3 regions of the Oerskovia enterophila genome follow, and region 3 is predicted to be linked to each of the others. Evidence: riboswitches for the same ligand, from Rfam matches in the RefSeq annotation. Region 3 holds a riboswitch; each other region holds the start of a gene.

Region 1 (6,092 bases), 480 kb from region 3:
TGCCACGCACGACGTGCTGCCCATGGCGCTGACGGTGGGCCAGGTGCTGCCCACACCGCAGCAGGAGGCCTCGATCCGGGCGCTCGCGACGCTCGTGCAGGGGCAGAACCCCGGTGGGGTCGAGGCCCCGCTGGTGCTTCCCGACCACCCTGCGCTCGACCTGCTGCGCAGGTGCCCGCCGCGCACGTCGTCGGGCGGCCCGCTCCCGGCCCTCGCGGACGGCCCCGAGCGGTACATCGACGCCGTCACGGACGCCGTCCGCGACCTCGACGGGTCGTACCTCGGCGTCCAGGGCCCTCCCGGCACCGGGAAGACCCACCTCGCCTCGAAGGTGATCGGACGCCTCGTCGCCGAGGGCTGGCGCGTGGGCGTGGTGGCGCAGTCGCACGACGTCGTCGAGAACGTCCTCGCGGGAGTCATCAGCAAGGGCGGCGTCGCTGCGGACCGCGTGGGCAAGAAGGCCTCGGGTCCCAAGGGGCGCGACGTGTCGAGGGTCGGGCGCGACGTGGGCTCCGGCCTGGCCGACGACGTCGCCGCGGCGGACCTGCCCGAGGGCTCGCGGCTCGTCCCCTGGCGGCTCGTGGACTCCGCGCAGACCTCGGCCTTCGTCGCGGAAGGTCCCGGTGTGATCGGCGGGACGGCCTGGGACTTCGCGCACGTCGAGCGGTTCGGCGACGGCGAGCTCGACCTGCTCGTGATCGACGAGGCCGGGCAGTTCTCGCTCGCGAACACCGTCGCGGTCTCGCGGGCCGCGCAGCGGCTCCTGCTCCTGGGCGACCCGCAGCAGCTCCCGCAGGTCTCGCAGGGGCAGCACCCCGAGCCGGTCGACCAGTCGGCCCTCGGCTGGCTGACCCGTGCCGGCGGAGGGCACGACGTGCTGCCACCGGAGTACGGCTACTTCCTCGCGCGGTCCTGGCGCATGCACCCGGCGCTGTGCGACGCGGTGTCCGAGCTCGCGTACGAGGGCCTGCTGCACGCCGAGGCGGCCGCGGGCGAACGCTTGCTCGTGGGGGTCGAGCCCGGCGTGCACGTGGTCGAGGTCGAGCACGCCGGGAACGCGGTCTCCTCGGTCGAGGAGGCCCAGGAGATCGTGCGCCAGGTCCAGGCGCTGCTCGGGACCACCTGGTACCCGGGCGGGCGGGGTGGGGGTGCCGCAGGTTCCCACGCTGGGGCCCCCACCGGCTCGCGCCCGCTCGACCAGCACGACTTCGTGGTCGTGGCCCCCTACAACGCGCAGGTCTGGACCGTGCGGCACGCGCTCCAGGCCGCAGGGCTGGGGGACGTGCGCGTGGGCACGGTCGACAAGTTCCAGGGCAAGGAGGCGCCCGTCGCGATCGTCTCGATGACGGCCTCGGCGCGTGAGGACGTGCCGCGCGGCATGGAGTTCCTGCTGTCGCGCAACCGCGTGAACGTCGCGGTCTCGCGGGGCCAGTGGTGCGCCGTCGTGGTCCGCTCGCACCGGCTCACCGACTACCTGCCGCAGCACCCCGAGGAGCTCGCCGAGCTGGGCGCGTTCATCGGGCTGTGCCAGTCGGGGGCCGCTCGGTAGCGGCCGAGCTTCCGCTGAGTGCGTGATGCGGCAGCGACACGCCGGGCGAGTCGCTGCCGCATCACGCACTCGACGGCGGGTCAGGGCTCAGAAGTCCCCGAACCCTCCGAAGTCCCCACCACCGAAGTCGCCGAACCCACCGAAGTCACCGCCGAGGTCCCCTCCGGCCTCGGTGACCTCTCCGCCCGTGTCGCCCGCTCCAGGGTCGGCCTCGGTCGCCCCGGGATCCCCCTCGCCGCCCGCCCCGCCGTCGCTCGCGAGGTTCGCGGTCGGGTCGCCGAACATCGGGCCGAACATCATGTTGGCGACCGCGGAGCCGATCACGACGCCCGCGATGGTGCCGAGCATGCTCGAGCCGATCATCGAGCCCATGCCGGGCCCGCCCGGGCCGCCGACCCCTTGCCGGCCGCCGAACGACCGCTCGAGCGTGCCGGGATTGCGCATCTCGGCGCGGGTCGCCATGCGGGCGAGCGACTGCGGGTCGTCGGAGGTCGCACGCTCGGCGGGCGGCAGGTTCTCGCCGAGGTCGGTGAGCACACGGCGCCGCTGCTCGGGCGTGAGCCGCTCGAACGCCTCGGTGTGCGCCTGCTCGACGGCCTCGGGGGGAGCCGTGCGCAGCAGGTAGCGGTAGCGGTCGATCGCGACGTCGTCCTCGCTGCGCCCCGGACCCGTCGGAGCGGGGGGCGGGGTGCCGTACACGGGGGACTCGTGGCCGTCGTAGGTCGCGTGGCGGCGCGGCATCCCCTCGTCCTGCGGGGTGCGGCCGAGGAGGCGGTCGAGGAATCCCATGAGCGTGTCCTTCTGGTCGAACCGTCGAGGGCGGGTGCCCTCACCGGTTCAACGCGGTTCGCCGCCCCTCCGTTCCGTCGAGTGCGTGGTTCGGCAGCGACACGCCCGGCGAGCCGCTGCCGAACCATGCACTCAGCGGGGAGCGGGCTCCGGCACGCAGCCCACCCCACCCAGGAGCCGGACGTTGAGCGGCTGTCCCGCGAGCTCGAGCGCGTGGTACTGCTCGTGCACGCGCACGGTCAGCCCGTCGGCCAGGTCGAGCCCCGTGTGGTGCCACACGCGGCACGCCCCCTCACCCGTCGTGTACTCGACGACGACCTCGACGCCTCCGTCGACCGGTCGCACCGCGCGGACCGTGCCGTCACGCCAGCCCCAGGGCCGGTTGCCCAGCATGCGTGCGTGGACGGGGTGCAGGAGGTGCCCGGTGTCGTACCGGTCGCACACGGTCGGTACGGGACAGGGGGCGGTGCTCGCCCGGCGTTCCATGACGTGCTGGGCCATGGTGCTCCTTCTCTCCGGCCCGACGGCGGAGCTCACCCGCGTGCGGGCACCCACCCGGGCGAAGCCCAGGGCGAGGGGCACGAGGACGAGCGCTGCGGCGTGGGGCTGCTCGCTCTTCCCCCACGGGCGTGGGGGCGGGTCTTCCTCCGGGAGCACCGTGCGCGTCGCGCGGTTGCCGGACCAGCACGCCGGAGGGCGGTTCGCTGGTCCTCTGGACCGTTCTCAGTTCTACCACGGCGTCCAGGACCAGGCACAGGGGTACCTGGTCCTGGACGCACGAGTGCCCCCGACCGGCGAACCGGTCGGGGGCACTCGTTCAATGATCAGCTACGCCCGGAGGCGAGTGAGATCAGAGCGGGCGGATGTTCTCCGCCTGCGGGCCCTTGGGGCCCTGCGTCACGTCGAACTCGACGCGCTGGTTCTCCTCGAGCGAGCGGAAGCCCTGCGTCTGGATGGCGGAGTAGTGCGCGAACACGTCGGCGCTGCCGTCCTCAGGTGCGATGAAGCCGTAGCCCTTCTCGCCGTTGAACCACTTCACGGTTCCCAATGCCATGGGGATCTCCTTCTAGAGTTTCAAACAGCTCCATGATCTGGAGCCGAACATCACGGTGTTCGTCGTCAACTCTTGGGTAACAAGGTTCGCGGTGGCATGGGGCCGTTGCGCAAGGACAAGCGAGGCACTGCAATCTCACCGGTAACGGTACAGGGGTTACTCCGACTGTGCTACCCCTGTTGCTAACGATTGAAGTACTTGTGTCCCCCAACCAGGTCATGACCGAGCAAATCGGGCACGGTCACGAGCGTGTAACCAGCAGCCCGCAGGCTGTCCACGATGCCGGGCACGGCCGACACGGTCGAGGCGTGGATGTCGTGCATCAGCAGGATCGCCCCAGGTCGGGCACCTGCGAGGGCCCGCTCCGAGGTCATGGCCGAGTCCTTGTTCTTCCAGTCCTCGGTGTCGACGTTCCACAGGATCGCCGGCTCGTTGCGCTGGGAGAGGACACTCGTCACAGTATCGCTCGTCGCGCCGTACGGGGGCCGTACGAGCGTGGGTCGGACGCCCGACGCGGCCTCGACCGCGTCCGCGGTCGACTGCAGCTCCTGCGAGATCTGGTCGGTGCCGAGCTTCGACAGGTCGGGGTGGGACCACGTGTGGTTCCCGACGGCGTGCCCCTCCGCGACCTCGCGGCGCACCAGGTCGGGGTTCGCCTGGACCGACCGCCCGACGAGGAAGAACGTGGCCCTGGCCTGCTTCTCGGCCAGGGTGTCGAGGAGCTGGGACGTGTACCTGCCGGGGCCATCGTCGAAGGTCAGGGCGATGCACTTGAGCACCGAGCAGTCCGGCGCGTCGGGCGAGGCGGGGGGCGGTGCGGCCACGGGCGGCTCCTCGACAGGGGGCGGGGCGATCCCCACGAACGGCGCACCGCTCGCCGCGACCTCGGCAAGCTGCTTGCCGACGGCCGACAGGACGGACCGGGTCGCGTCCGGCTCGAGCCGCACGGCGAGCTCCCCGTCGGCCCGTGCCGAGACCAGGCCGGGCGAGAAGACCAGGGTCGCTGCGCCGTCGGGCCCGAGACGGACGTCCCGGAACGTGTCCTCCGACGACGGCACAGGCTCGCCGAACCCCAGCCCCGCGGCCGTGAGCGCCGCTCCTACCCACTCCGCGGCCTGCTTGCGGCCGTCCGCGGTGAGCAGGTCGGCCGACCACGTCGTGGTCGCGCGCGGGAGGTCGGTGTAGAACGTCTGGCTGCCGACCTCCCCGTTCGCCCCGCCCGTGAAGGCGTAGGTCGAGGCGTGCACGCCCAGCACGTCGCCCTGCGCGAGCACCAGGTCCCAGCCGACGTTGAGCTCGTTGCCCGTCGCGGCGGGGTCGACCGCGGCCTCGTAGGCCTGCGTCGTCGCGTCGACGAAGCGACCGAACGCCCGCGCGAGCGAGCGCTCGCCAGGGATCGCGACGGTCGAGATCGAGCGGGCGTCGCCCGTGTCCGCGGTCGACTCCTGGTGGATCTCGAGGTTCTCGACCAACGTCGGGTCGAGCACCGCAGGCGGGTCCACCCGCTCGGCGGGGACCGGGGTCGCGGTCGGTGACGGGGTGGGCGAGGGCTGTGCCGACGGCTGTGCGGACGCGCGCGTCAGGAAGAACGTGACGCCCGCGGCGACGACCAGCAGGGCGACGAGGACGGCGACGACCCGGACGACCCGGTTCTGCGGGCGCGCAGGGGAGGAACCGCCCGGCGGCAGACCGCGGGACGGGGAGGCGTGCGGGGACATCAGGCCACCGTGCCACGCAGGGACGGTGCGCGTCGCGCCCGGACGGGCCGATGAGGCGAGCGCCACAGCGTCCGCCTCGATCCCTCGCACGGCCGCCCCAGGGGCTCCACGACCTTCACGCGCCGCGCACGCGTCACGTACCCGGCCGCAGTCGCCCCTCGAGGCGTGCGAGGCGGCACCACCCGCCACGTGGCGGGTGGTGCCCACCGCCGCGCGCGGGGTAGAACTGAGTGATGGTCTCTCCCTCCCAGGTCCCCGGCGTCGTGCTGAACAACGGCGTCACCGTCCCGCAGGTCGGCCTCGGCGTCTTCAAGGTGCCCGACGACGCGACCCAGCAGAACGTCGAGGAGGCGCTCGAGGCGGGCTACCGGCACATCGACACCGCGGCCGGCTACTACAACGAGGCCGGGGTCGGCGCGGCTCTGCGCGCGAGCGGGCTGCACCGTGACGAGGTCTTCGTGACGACGAAGCTGCGCAACGGCGACCAGGGGTTCGAGTCCGCCCTCCAGGCCTTCGAGGACTCGCGCGAGGCCCTCGACCTCGAGGTCGTCGACCTGTACCTGATCCACTGGCCGGTCCCCAGCAAGGACCTCTACGTCGAGACCTGGCGGGCGTTCGAGAAGCTCTACGCCGACGGCGCGGCGCGCGCGATCGGCGTGTCCAACTTCCTGCCCGACCACCTCGCGCGGCTCCTCGCCGAGACCGACGTGGTGCCCGCCGTCAACCAGATCGAGGTCCACCCGACGTACCAGCAGCGCGCCACGCAGGCCGCGACGCTCGCCGCGGGCATCGCGGTCGAGGCGTACTCGCCGCTCGGGCGGGGGGCCGACCTCGACCACCCCGTCGTGGCGAAGGTCGCCGCGGCCCACGACGTCACCCCGGCCCAGGCGATCCTGCGCTGGCACGTCCAGGGCGGACGGGTCGTCATCCCCAAGTCGGTGAACCTCGAGCGTCTCGCCGCGAACATCGACGTGTTCGGGTT
Region 2 (6,092 bases), on a different contig from region 3:
GTGGCGACGACACGCTGTTCGCCCTGACCGCCGGCGCCGTCCAGTTCGGTACGCGCCGTGGCCGCAAGGTCGTCGACATCGTCTCTGCCGAGGCCTGATCCACGACGCTGCACATGCTTGACAGGAGGGGCGCACCGACGCGGTGCGCCCCTCCTGGTGTTCTTCCCCCCGCTCGAGAGGACCCTTTCCATGGCCACGTTCGTCGACCGCGTCGTTCTGCACGCCTCCGGCGGTGACGGCGGAAACGGCTGCGCCTCCATCCGTCGGGAGAAGTTCAAGCCGCTCGCCGGCCCCGACGGCGGCAAGGGTGGGGACGGTGGGAGCGTGCGGATCGTCGTCGACACGCAGACCACGACGCTCCTCGAGTTCCACCACTCGCCGCACCGGCACGCCGCGTCCGGGACCCAGGGCAAGGGCGACTACCGGGAAGGTGCCAACGGTGAGGACCTGATCCTGCGCGTGCCCGACGGCACCGTGGTCAAGGACCGTCAGGGGAACGTGCTGGCCGACCTCATCGGCGAGGGGGCCGAGTACGTCGCCGCCGCCGGTGGCCGCGGCGGCCTGGGCAACCACGGCCTCGCCTCCCCTCGCCGCAAGGCCCCGGGCTTCGCTCTCCTGGGCGAGCCCGGCGAGGAGGTCGACTTCGTCCTCGAGCTCAAGTCGATCGCGGACGTCGCGCTCGTCGGCTTCCCGAGCGCGGGCAAGTCCTCGCTCGTCGCCGCGATCTCGGCCGCACGACCCAAGATCGCCGACTACCCGTTCACGACCCTCGTCCCGAACCTCGGCGTGGTCCAGGCCGGCGACGTGCGCTTCACGGTCGCCGACGTCCCGGGCCTCATCCCCGGTGCGAGCGAGGGCAAGGGGCTCGGGCTCGAGTTCCTGCGACACATCGAGCGCACGGCCGTGATCGTGCACGTGCTCGACTGCGCGACGCTCGAGCCGGGCCGCGACCCCATCTCGGACCTCGAGGCCCTCGAGGCCGAGCTGGCCGCCTACTCGGGCGACCTCGACGGTTCGGGCGTCGTGGGCGGGCTCCCGCTCAACGAGCGCCCGCGCCTCGTCGTGCTCAACAAGATCGACGTGCCCGAGGCGCGCGAGCTCGCCGACCTGGTCCGCCCCGACCTCGAGGCCCGCGGCCTGCAGGTCTTCGAGATCTCGGCAGCGAGCCACGAGGGCCTGCGCCAGCTGACCTACGCGCTCGCCGGGCTCGTCGACACGGCGCGCCGCGAGACCCCCGCGCCCGCTCCGGTGCGCACGATCCTGCGCCCCAAGGCCGTCGACGACGCCGGGTTCACGGTCACCCACAAGAACGCGGGCGACGGCACGTTCTACTTCGAGGTCCGCGGTGCCAAGCCCGAGCGCTGGGTCCGTCAGACCGACTTCGCGAACGAGGAGGCCGTCGGCTACCTCGCGGACCGTCTCGCCCGCCTGGGCGTCGAGGAGAAGCTCTTCAAGGCCGGGGCGGTCGCCGGCGACGAGGTGCGGATCGGGTCCGAGAAGAACGCCGTGGTCTTCGACTGGGAGCCCACGCTCATCACCGGCTCCGAGCACCTCGGCGGACCCCGCGGCACCGACCTGCGCTTCGACGACCACTCGCGCCCCACGCGCAACGACAAGCGTCGCGAGTACAACGAGCGCATGGACGCCAAGGCCGAGGCCCGCGCAGAGCTCTGGACCGAGCGCGAGTCCGGTCACTGGACGGACCCCGAGAAGGACTGACCTCCGGACACGGTGCCGCAGCGACGGGCCGAGCGGTCGGGTGCCCCGACCTCCGACTCCCGCGCCGGTGCTGTCGCCCACGACGTCCGCCCGCAGGGCGGGTACGGCCCCTCGGGTCGTGCCCGCCCTGTGGCGTACCGGTCGAGCGACGACCACCGCCCGGGTGGGACGGGAGCGGGAGGTGGGCGACGTCGTCGGGCGGGCTCACGCTGGAGAAGCTGTCAGAAGTGCACCGGGCCATGCGCCGGTGCAGTTCTGACACCACGGCGCGGCGGGGTCCATGCCGTCTCACCCCGGGGTGTCACACGGTGACATGACTCCGCGCCCGGGCGCCCGGCGCGCGATGATGTCCCGGTGAATGCGCTCTCCGCACGCTCCCAGGTCGCCACGGCCCACCGGGTCGTCGTCAAGATCGGCTCCTCCTCGCTCACCGGACCGGACGGGCACCTCAGCGTCCCGGCCCTGCACGCGCTCGTCGACGTCATCGCCGCGCGGCACGCCGCGGGCGGGCAGGTCGTGCTCGTGACGTCCGGGGCGATCGCGGCGGGGATCGGTCCGCTCGGCCTCAGCGCCCGACCACGCGACCTCGCCACGGCCCAGGCCGCGGCCTCGGTGGGCCAGGGCCTCCTGGTCGCCCGGTACGCCCAGGCGTTCGCCGAGTACGGCATCCGCGTGGGGCAGGTCCTCCTCACGGCCGAGGACACCATCCGCCGCGGGCACTACCGCAACGCGCAGCGCTCGCTCGAGCGGCTCCTCGACCTGGGCGTCGTGCCCGTCGTCAACGAGAACGACGCGGTCGCGACCGACGAGATCCGCTTCGGCGACAACGACCGCCTCGCGGCGCTCGTCTCGCACCTGGTCCGCGCCGACGTCATGGTGCTGCTGACCGACGTCGACGGGCTCTACGACGGCCCGCCCTCGCGCCCCGGCACCCAGCGCATCCGCGAGGTCCGCTCGCCGCTCGACCTCGAGGGCATCGAGGTCACGGGGCGCGGCAGCTCGGTCGGGACGGGCGGCATGCTCACCAAGCTCGAATCCGTGCGCATCGCGACCGGCTCGGGCATCCCGGTCGTGCTGACCAAGGCCGCGAACGCCGAGGGCGCGCTCGCCGGGCGCGAGGTCGGGACCTGGTTCGCCGTGACGGGCAAGCGCACCACGCGCCGACGCCTGTGGCTCGCGCACGCCGCGCGCACGCGGGGGCGCCTCGAGCTCGACGAGGGGGCCGTGACCGCGGTCCTGGGCGGGAGGGCCTCGCTGCTGCCCGCGGGCGTGGTCGGGGTCACGGGCGACTTCGACGCGGGCGACCCCGTCGAGCTCGTCGCGCCCGACGGGCGCGTGATCGCGCGCGGCCTCGTGGCCTTCGACTCGACCGACATCCCCGACCTCCTCGGTCGCTCGACGCACGAGCTGCGCGACAAGCTCGGCGAGGGCTACGACCGCGAGGTCGTGCACCGCGACGACCTGGTGCTCGTGGGGCGCAGGCGCAAGGCGTCCTGAGGGCGGCTCGCGGCGCACTGCAGCGCGCCGCAGCGCTCGGTCCCACGACGGGGCCCGGAGACCTGGAACGGTCTCCGGGCCCCGTCTCTCGTTTGCGTTGTCTCATGGAGTGGGACGCCGCTCTCACTCCTTGACTGCACGGCGCCGGGAGGCTTTCCTGTGCGGCAGGTGAAGAGCGCCAGCGCCAAGACCCGGCTCGCTGGCCAGCAACCCTTCGATGTGACGGGGTGCTCCGGGCAGGACCTGACCGCGCCGACAGGTCGCGGTAAGCACACGACGTGACGAACGACCCCCGTCCACGGGTTCCTGTGGCGTGCCCGGGGACGGGCGGGACCCGCACGTCGTCCGACCGAAGGACGCACCATCGTGAGCCAGAGCACCCCGGCGATCTCCTCGCTGGCCTTCCTCACCCCCGGGAACTTCCCGGACGACGACCCCGCCAGCGGTCTCGAGGCGACGCTGCGGCTGTTCGAGCGCGCCGAGGCCTGGGGGTTCGACGGAGCGTGGGTCCGCCAGCGGCACCTCGAGCACGGGATCTCGTCGGCGACCGTCTTCCTCGCAGCGGCGTCCCAGCGCACGAGCACGATCGAGCTGGGGACCGGCGTCATCCCGATCGGGTACGAGAGCCCGTTCCGCCTCGGGGAGGACCTCTCGACCGCCGACGTCCTCGCGCAGGGGCGCCTCCAGGTGGGCCTGAGCGCGGGCCGTCCGCCGCACGCCGACCTGATCGGTGACCTGGTCTTCGACGGGGACTGGGAGTCCCACGACTTCTCGCACGCACGCATCGAGCGGCTCGCGGCCAACCTGTCGGGCGGTTTCATCGGCGACGAGGACACCGTGGTGCACTCGCCCGGGAACGTCCAGCGGCCCCGGCTGCAGCCGCACAGCCCGGGGCTCGTCGACCGCCTCTGGTACGGCGCCGGCTCGCGCCGGTCGACCGAGTGGGCCGCGCGCAACGGGCTCAACCTCCTGACCGGCAACATCGTGGCAGGCGAGGAGTCGGACGACTTCGTCACCGCCCAGCTCGCGAACCTCGCCGCCTACCGCGCGGGGCGCGGCGACGGGCGGCCCACGCGGGTCGCGCTCGGGCGGGTCATCGTGCCGACCGACAGCGCCGACGCCTCGTCGCGCCGACGCTACCGAGCCTTCGAGGAGTCGCGCCGAGCCCGGACCCTCGCCCCGCAGGGCGAGCGCCGGACGCTCTTCGCGCCCGATCTCGTGGGGCCCAGCGAGGAGATCCTCGAGCGGCTCGTGGCGGACGCCGTCGTGGGCGAGGTCAGCGAGCTGCGCCTCGAGCTGCCCTACGAGCTCAGCGACGAGGAGTACGAGCAGATCCTGCACGACGTCGCGACGCTCGTCGCCCCGGCCCTCGGCTGGGCGCCGGCCACGGACCGTGCGGGAACGGCCGGCTCGACCGTGCCGGGATCGCCGCTCGTCGAGCGGACCGCCGCCGCCGTCGCCGTCGGCGCCTGACGGAGGAGGAGAACCACCATGGGACGCTATCTCGCGACGCGACTGGCCCAGGCGGTCGGCGTGCTCTGGGCCGCCTACACGGTGTCCTTCATCGTGCTCTACGCCCTGCCTGGCGACCCGGCCCAGCTCATGGCCGGGGCAGACGCCAACGACATCACCCCCGAGCAGCTCGATGCGCTCAGGGCAGAGCACGGCCTCGACCGCCCGCTCGTGGTCCAGTACTTCTCGCAGCTCGCTGGGCTCTTCCGTGGCGACCTCGGCCAGTCGATCAGCACGGGGCGCCCCGCCGCGGACCTCATCGTCGAGGCGATCCCACCGACCGTGCAGATCGCCGCGGCCGGTCTGCTGCTCGCGGTGGTGCTCGGCGGAGGGCTGGCCGTCGCGGCCACCTACACCCGGTTCCGCGGTCTCGGGCAGCTGCTCCTCGGGCTGCCGCCGCTCGGGGTCGCGATCCCCGCCTTCTGGTTCGGCCTCCTGCTCATCCAGTGGTTCTCCTTCACGCTGCCGATCTTCCCCGCGATGGGGAACAAGGGGTTCGCCTCGATCGTCCTGCCCGCGATCACGCTCGCCGTGCCCACGGGGGCGACGATCGCCCAGCTGTTGTCCAAGAGCCTGGCCACCACGTTGCGCGAGCCCTACATCGACGCGGTGTGGGCCAAGGGAGCCGGGCGCCCGAGGGTGTTCTTCTCGCACGCCCTGCGCAACGCCGCGCTGCCCGCGCTGACGATGACCGGCCTGATCGTCGGGCAGCTGCTCTCCGGCACGGTCGTCACCGAGACGGTGTTCTCCCGACCGGGACTCGGCCGCGTGACCGCGTCCGCGGTGCAGACCCAGGACATCCCGGTCGTGCAGGGCATCGTGATCTTCGCCGCCGTCGTGTTCGTCGTGTCCAACCTGCTCGTCGACCTGGCCTACCCGTTGCTCGATCCCCGCGTGGTGACGGGACGTCGCCGAGGCGCGACCACGCCTGGGGCGACGCCCGGGGGAGGGGCCGCCACCCCCGAGGACCAGACCGTACCCACCAGATCGTCGACCCCCGAGGTCGCCGTCCTTCACGGAGGTGCAGCATGACCGACACCGCCCTCGCCCCGCACGAGCAGAGCGTCCTGCCGGAGGCCGATGCCGTCGACGGCACCACGCCCGGCCTCCAGCGGCCCTCGTCCGCGGACCTGCCGCCCGGCCGCGTCCGTGGACTCGCGAGCCTCGTGGCGGGCCTGGGCTTCGTGGTCCGGCGGCCCGGGCTGCTCGCGGCCGTGGTCTGGATCGTCGTCGTCCTGGTGGCTGCCTTCGCCCCGACGCTGCTCGCGCACTCCGACCCGCTGACCGGGGTGCCGGCCGACAAGCTCCAGCCGCCGTCGGCCGAGCACTGGTTCGGGACCGACCAGCTCGGCCGCGACCTCTAC
Region 3 (6,092 bases):
CGGGGACGTCCTTCCAGACGTGCTGGGGAACCATCCAGGAAGCGCCGAGGAGGGCGAACTCGTTGGTGAACTGCGGGCCCGTGAAGGTGAGCTTGACGGTCGTGGGGTCGACGACCTCGGCGGACGCGAGGTACTCCGGCTTGGAGGTCTCGTTCGAGAAGGACCAGACGACGTCCTCGGCAGTGAACGGCTTGCCGTCGTTCCACGTGACGCCCTCGCGGATCTTCACCGTCAGCTCGGTGCCGTCCTCGTTGAACTCGAAGGACTCCCCGAGCATCGGGGTAGGAGCCTCTGCGCTGGCCTTGTTGTAGTAGAAGAGGGTCTCGTACACGCCACCGAGCGCAGCGTGGAGGACGGTCGGTGCGTACGGGTTGAAGTTCGCAACGATCGGCGTCTGGCTGCCTGCCCACACCGTGAGCACGCCGTCGCCCTTGCTCGCTGTGCCCTGGTCGCCGTCGTCACCCGACGAGCCGCAGCCCGTGGCGAGCAGCGTGAGGCCGGAGGCGAGCGCCACCGCGGTGAGAAGGCGCTTGCGCCCCTTGCTTCGGATCATCATCGGTCCTTTCGAGTCGTCGACGCCTCATCACGTCGATCAGCCCCGCTCGGCGGGTATGTGCAGGAACACTAACGAATCAATCGGGCCCCACGGAGCAATACAACAGGAAAGTTACCTAAATGAAACACGTGAAGGGTCGAACGCGGCAGGATCCGCAGGAATCCGGGGATCTCGCGCGTCGCCGACCGCGCTCGGTGGGCCGGGGGACGCAACCAGGACCCCGGAGGCGCCCGCCGCGACGGTCAAGAGCCTCCCATCGAGGGTGACGGACGCCCTGCCCGGCACGCACCACGGGCCGCTCTGCCCCTCACCCGACCGGTCGGTCAGGTACGAGGCAGCGCGGATCTCAGGGCGTCAGGATCCGACGCGCCCCCTGCTCAGGAGCCCAGCGCCACGTCGAGCGCAGCGCGGGCCTCACGTGCCGCTCCCAGGTCCGTGACCTCGTAGCCGGACCCGCCCCCGCCGCCGGGGCCGCCGTCGTCGGGCCGGATGCCCTTGGCCGAGAGGTGGACCGCGTCCACGCCCGCCGCCACGAGGTCCCCCATGTCCTGGGCTCGCACTCCCCCACCCGCCTGGATCTGCACGCGCCCTGCGGAGTGCCGAGCCATGGCACCCAGCCGGTCGACCCCGTCGATGCTGCGAGCCGCACCACCCGACGTGAGCACGCGCGTGACCCCCAGTCCCGCGAGGAGGTCGAGGGCCGCGGTGACGTCCTCGACGACGTCGATCGCCCGGTGGAAGGTCACCTCGCGCCCGTCTGCGGCCGCGACCAGGGCGCGGACCGCGGCCTCGTCGACGAGACCGTCGGACGTGAGCGCCCCGATCACGACGCCGGCGGCGCCTGCTGCGACGGCCGCGCGGACGTCGCGCACCTGCACGTCGAGCTCGGCCGTGCTGAAGACGAACCCTCCCGGGCGCGGCCGGACCAGCGGGTGGACCTCGACCGGCACTCCCCCGCCCGCGGCCTCTGCGGCCACCGCGACGGCCGCCTCGAGCAGCCCGACGCTCGGCGTCAGCCCACCCGTCGCCCCCAGCGCCGAGCACAGCTCGACCCGGCTGGCGCCGACCTCGGTGGCGATCCGTACGCCGTCGGTGTCCTGGACGGCGATCTCGAGCGCGACCTCGCGTGCCATGTGCTGGTGCTCCTTGCCTCGGGGGCCGGCGCGCGACGGCGCACCGGCGGGTCAGCGGCCAGCGTAGACCCGCGCAGGACCGCGGCCCGACGGCGTCCCGTACGTGACGTCGTCGGGTCGCCCGCCCGCGAGCGCGGCCCGCGAGCCCACCTCACGCCCCGCCGGGGACGACGAGAGCGGCGCGCCCCGCGCGTGCTCGAGGCACACGGGGACGCACCGCTCCTGGTCGTGCGGGCAGTGCCCGGGCCGGCTCAGCGGCCCGTCAGGACGACCGTCAGATGACGCCCTGGGCGATCATCGCGTCGGCCACCTTGGTGAAGCCTGCGATGTTCGCACCGAGCACGTAGTTGCCCGGCTCGCCGTACTCGTCGGCCGTCTCCTCGCAGCGCGAGTGGATGCCCTCCATGATGTGCGCGAGGCGCTCCTCGGTGTACTCGAACGTCCACGCGTCGCGCGAAGCGTTCTGCTGCATCTCGAGGGCCGAGGTCGCGACGCCGCCTGCGTTCGCGGCCTTGCCGGGCGCGAAGAGCACCCCGGCCTCCTGGAGCAGGGCCACGGCCCCCGGCGTGGTGGGCATGTTGGCGCCCTCCGCGACCGCGAGGACACCGTTGGCGACGAGCTGCTTGGCGTCCTGCTCGGTCAGCTCGTTCTGCGTGGCGCAGGGCAGGGCGACGGTCGCGGGGACGTCCCAGATGCTGCCGCCCGTGACGAGGCGCGCACCGGGGCGACGCTCGACGTAGTCGGCCACGCGTCCGCGCTCGACCTCCTTGATCTGGCGGAGGAGCTCGACGTCCACGCCTGCCTCGTCGACCACGTAACCCGACGAGTCGGAGAACGACACGACGTTCGCGCCGAGCTGCTGGGCCTTCTGGATCGCGTAGGTCGCGACGTTCCCGGAGCCCGAGACGACGACGCGCTGGCCGTCGAAGCTCTGACCCTTGGTGCGCAGCATGTGGTCGGCGAAGAAGACCGTGCCGTAGCCCGTGGCCTCGGTCCGCACGAGCGACCCGCCCCAGCTGATGCCCTTGCCCGTGAGGACGCCGGACTCGTAGCGGTTCGTGATGCGCTTGTACTGGCCGAACAGGTAGCCGATCTCGCGGCCACCCACGCCGATGTCGCCGGCCGGGACGTCGGTGTACTCACCGATGTGGCGGTAGAGCTCGGTCATGAACGACTGGCAGAAGCGCATGACCTCGCCGTCGGACCTGCCGCGCGGGTCGAAGTCCGACCCGCCCTTGCCGCCGCCGATGGGCATGCCGGTGAGCGAGTTCTTGAAGATCTGCTCGAACCCGAGGAACTTGACGATGCCCAGGTAGACCGACGGGTGGAACCGCAGACCACCCTTGTACGGGCCGAGAGCCGAGTTGAACTCGACGCGGAACCCGCGGTTGATCTGCACGCGGTTCTTGTCGTCGACCCACGGCACGCGGAAGATGATCTGGCGCTCGGGCTCGCAGATGCGCTCGAGCACGGCGGCGTCGACGTACTGGGGGTTCTTCTGGAGCACCGGGCCGAGCGAGTCGAAGACCTCGCGCACCGCCTGGTGGAACTCGGCCTCACCAGGGTTTCGGGCGAGGACCTCGTCGTAGACGGAGTGCAGACGACTATCCATGAAGTGCTCCTCGGCAGGGCTGGCTCTTAACTGCACCAGGTTACGTACGTGTAAACACGGCCGTACTCCTGTCCCACTCTGAAAGACGGCAGGCTCACGACCTGGGACATCGCCGTTGCCCGGGGCCACTTCCCGTGGCGCGCCCCGGACCCGGCTAGCGCGGGCGGCGGCCGGGCCGCGTCCCGGCCAGCACCCCGCGGGACGGCACCCGCCAGAGCCCCGACCGCGCCCCACCCTGGCCCCGCCACGAAACAACCGTCCACGCCGTGAGAAATCTCGACCGGATCGGTACAGATTCGCGCCGACCGGGCTATACCCCTACCCAACGGTCACGAGCACCAGCGCCAAGCCCCGGCTCGCTGGTCAGCAACCCCTCCCACGACGGGGTGCTCCGGGAGATGACCTGGTCGCGCCGGCACCGGCGCGGCAAGCGTGCAGCACGACGACAGCGAGGACACCATGACGCAGCACCAGGCACCGCCCACCGACCCAGCCGACAGCGCCCTCGGCTCCCGACCCGGCCCTGCCGACGGCTCGCCCCTTCCGCCCCGGCCCGCCGTGGTCACCCTGGTCGGCAACCCGCGCCCGGGGTCACGGACCCTGGGCGCGGCACAGGCCGTCGCGGCCCGGGTCGCCGACCACCTGGGCCTCGCGGCCGGGCCGGCAGAGGCGGGTTCGACAGACCCCGCGAGCTCCCCGGGCAACCCGACCACCGCGACCATCGACCTCGCCGAGATCGCGGCCGAGATCCTGACCCCCGTGCACCCGCGTGCGGACGCCGCGCGCGAGATCGTCGCGGGCGCGACCGTGCTGATCGTCGCGACGCCCGTCTACAAGGGCTCGTACACCGGGCTGCTCAAGGCGTTCCTCGACCTCTACGGTCCGGACGGCCTGGCCGGGGTCGTCGCGGTGCCGGTCGTGGTGTCGGGCAACCCGGCGCACGCCCTGGCCGGCGAGGTGCACCTGCGCCCGCTCCTCGTCGAGCTCGGCGCGACGGTCCCCGCGCGCACGCTCGCCCTGCTGGACTCCCAGCTGAGCGAGGCCGAGCTCGCGAGCACCGTCGACGCCTGGCTCGACCGTGCGGGAGGCCCGTTGCTCCGGGCGGCGAGCGCCGCCGTCGGGCAGGACGTCCCCACCCACCAGACCGCCCCCGAGCTCGCCGAGGTGACCCGATGACCGCCGACCCCACCACCCGCTCCGACGTCGCGGGCCTCGCCGGGCTCGAGGCCCTGCTCCACGAGCAGGACGAGCCCCAGCTCAGCCCCGACGCCTACAAGGCCGTGTTCCGGCAGCACCCCGCGGGCGTCGCGGTCGTCGCGCTGCACCACGAGGGGCGGCCCGTGGGCTTCACCGCGACGTCGGTCATCTCGGTCTCGGCCGCGCCGCCGCTGCTCGCGTTCTCGCTCGCGTCGACGTCGTCGTCGTGGCCCGCGATCTCCGCGGCCCGCACGGTCACGGTCAACTTCCTCAGCGCCGACCAGGACGACGTGTCGGCGCGCTTCGCGACGAGCGGGATCGACCGCTTCGCAGCCGGCGGATGGTCACCGCTCGACTCCGGGGAGCCCGTGATCGACGGCGCGCTGTCCTGGGTGCGCGGGCGCATCATCCAGCGCACGCCCGTGGGCGACAGCTACCTGGTCTCGTTGCGCGCGCTCGCGTCGGGGACGCGCAGCGACGCGACGCCGCTGGTCTACCACGACCGGTCCTACCACCGGATCGGGGACCACTCGGCCCTCTGAGGCCACGGCAAGGGCGAGGGGCCCGACGGCGGTGCGCACCGCCGTCGGGCCCCTCGTCCTTGTCGTGGGTCGGCTACCAGGTCCAGCCGCGCGCGCTGAGCTCGAGCTCCTCGCGCAGCCGCTCGTCCTCGTCGCTGCGCAGGCCCGCGGCGAGCGGGTCCGCGTCGACCTCGAGACCGCTGAGCCGGCACGCCTCGCGCAGCAGGGCGTCGTACGCGCCCTGCGCGGCGAGGTAGTGGTGCGCCCGGGCGTAGACGCCCGGGTCGTCCTGGACGTCGCGCAGCTCGTGCGCGAGCTGGCCCAGGCGGATCTGGAGGCCCAGCGCCACGAGGGGGTCGGGTGCCCGACGGCGCCGGTCGCGCCAGGTGGTCCGGTGCGGCCGGAGGGGAGGGAGGACGTCCACGGGGGGTCGGTCGTGGCGCACCGTGAGCCACGCGATGACGGCGACTGTCGCCGCGCCCACCACGCCGGAGATCACGAGAAGCCACATCGTCGGAGCCTTCTTCCGCGCCCCTGCGCGCCGCGCACGTGCCCGCAGGACACTTCCAGCCTAGGACGTGTGGGAGCGCTCCGCCAGGGTCGGGGACGGCCACGTGGCCCTGCGCGGGAGACGGGAGGCGCCCGCCGGGACCGGGGTCCGGGCGGGCGCCTCTCGCGTCTCGTAGGGCATCGCCTGGCGACGCCCCGTGCTAGCCCGCCGTGAACCCCTTGGCCCGGCGGGCGTCGGCCGGGCCCCACAGGTCGGTCTTGACCTCGGCCCTGACGAGCGGCACGACCTCCTCCGCGAACCGGCGCAGCACGTCGTCCTGCCGCGCCGGCTCCAGGAGGTGGTTGATCGAGACCGACTGCAGGTCGTGCCCGTAGCTCTGGTGGTAGTCGAGGATCTTCTCGGCGACGCGCTCGGGCGAGCCCACGAGGGCCGGGCCGCGCTCGACGGCCTCCTCGATGGTCCGGAAGCTCGTGACCTTGCCGACCGCGGCCGGGTCGTGCTTGCGCAGGTCTGCGCGCGCGACGGCTCCCTCGTAGATGGGGCGGAACTCCTCGATCGCCTG

Evidence for each region. Region 3 has a riboswitch for S-adenosylmethionine ahead of ACIPWA_RS13690 (NADPH-dependent FMN reductase). Riboswitches for the same ligand answer to the same signal wherever they lie in the genome.
Region 1: linked by a shared signal. The riboswitch ahead of ACIPWA_RS15610 (hypothetical protein) and the one ahead of ACIPWA_RS13690 (NADPH-dependent FMN reductase) in region 3 are both predicted to bind S-adenosylmethionine.
Region 2: linked by a shared signal. The riboswitch ahead of ACIPWA_RS11830 (LLM class flavin-dependent oxidoreductase) and the one ahead of ACIPWA_RS13690 (NADPH-dependent FMN reductase) in region 3 are both predicted to bind S-adenosylmethionine.

Annotation. Positions count from the first base shown of each region.
Region 1 is NZ_JBIVFZ010000004.1:616,577-622,668, reverse strand. Features, by position in the region: gene ACIPWA_RS15620 (TM0106 family RecB-like putative nuclease) at 1-1,549, shown strand, start outside; gene ACIPWA_RS15615 (hypothetical protein) at 1,637-2,338, opposite strand; gene ACIPWA_RS15610 (hypothetical protein) at 2,471-2,839, opposite strand; SAM riboswitch class IV at 2,946-3,057, opposite strand; gene ACIPWA_RS15605 (cold-shock protein) at 3,189-3,392, opposite strand; gene ACIPWA_RS15600 (polysaccharide deacetylase family protein) at 3,575-5,110, opposite strand; gene ACIPWA_RS15595 (aldo/keto reductase) at 5,344-6,092, shown strand, end outside.
Region 2 is NZ_JBIVFZ010000003.1:557,606-563,697, reverse strand. Features, by position in the region: gene rpmA (50S ribosomal protein L27) at 1-98, shown strand, start outside; gene obgE (GTPase ObgE) at 190-1,719, shown strand; gene proB (glutamate 5-kinase) at 2,074-3,216, shown strand; SAM riboswitch class IV at 3,384-3,494, shown strand; gene ACIPWA_RS11830 (LLM class flavin-dependent oxidoreductase) at 3,583-4,689, shown strand; gene ACIPWA_RS11825 (ABC transporter permease) at 4,708-5,760, shown strand; gene ACIPWA_RS11820 (ABC transporter permease) at 5,757-6,092, shown strand, end outside.
Region 3 is NZ_JBIVFZ010000004.1:137,362-143,453, forward strand. Features, by position in the region: gene ACIPWA_RS13675 (ABC transporter substrate-binding protein) at 1-556, opposite strand, end outside; gene ACIPWA_RS13680 (copper homeostasis protein CutC) at 934-1,689, opposite strand; gene gdhA (NADP-specific glutamate dehydrogenase) at 1,964-3,301, opposite strand; SAM riboswitch class IV at 3,629-3,740, shown strand; gene ACIPWA_RS13690 (NADPH-dependent FMN reductase) at 3,761-4,477, shown strand; gene ACIPWA_RS13695 (flavin reductase family protein) at 4,474-5,040, shown strand; gene ACIPWA_RS13700 (hypothetical protein) at 5,114-5,530, opposite strand; gene ACIPWA_RS13705 (LLM class flavin-dependent oxidoreductase) at 5,730-6,092, opposite strand, start outside.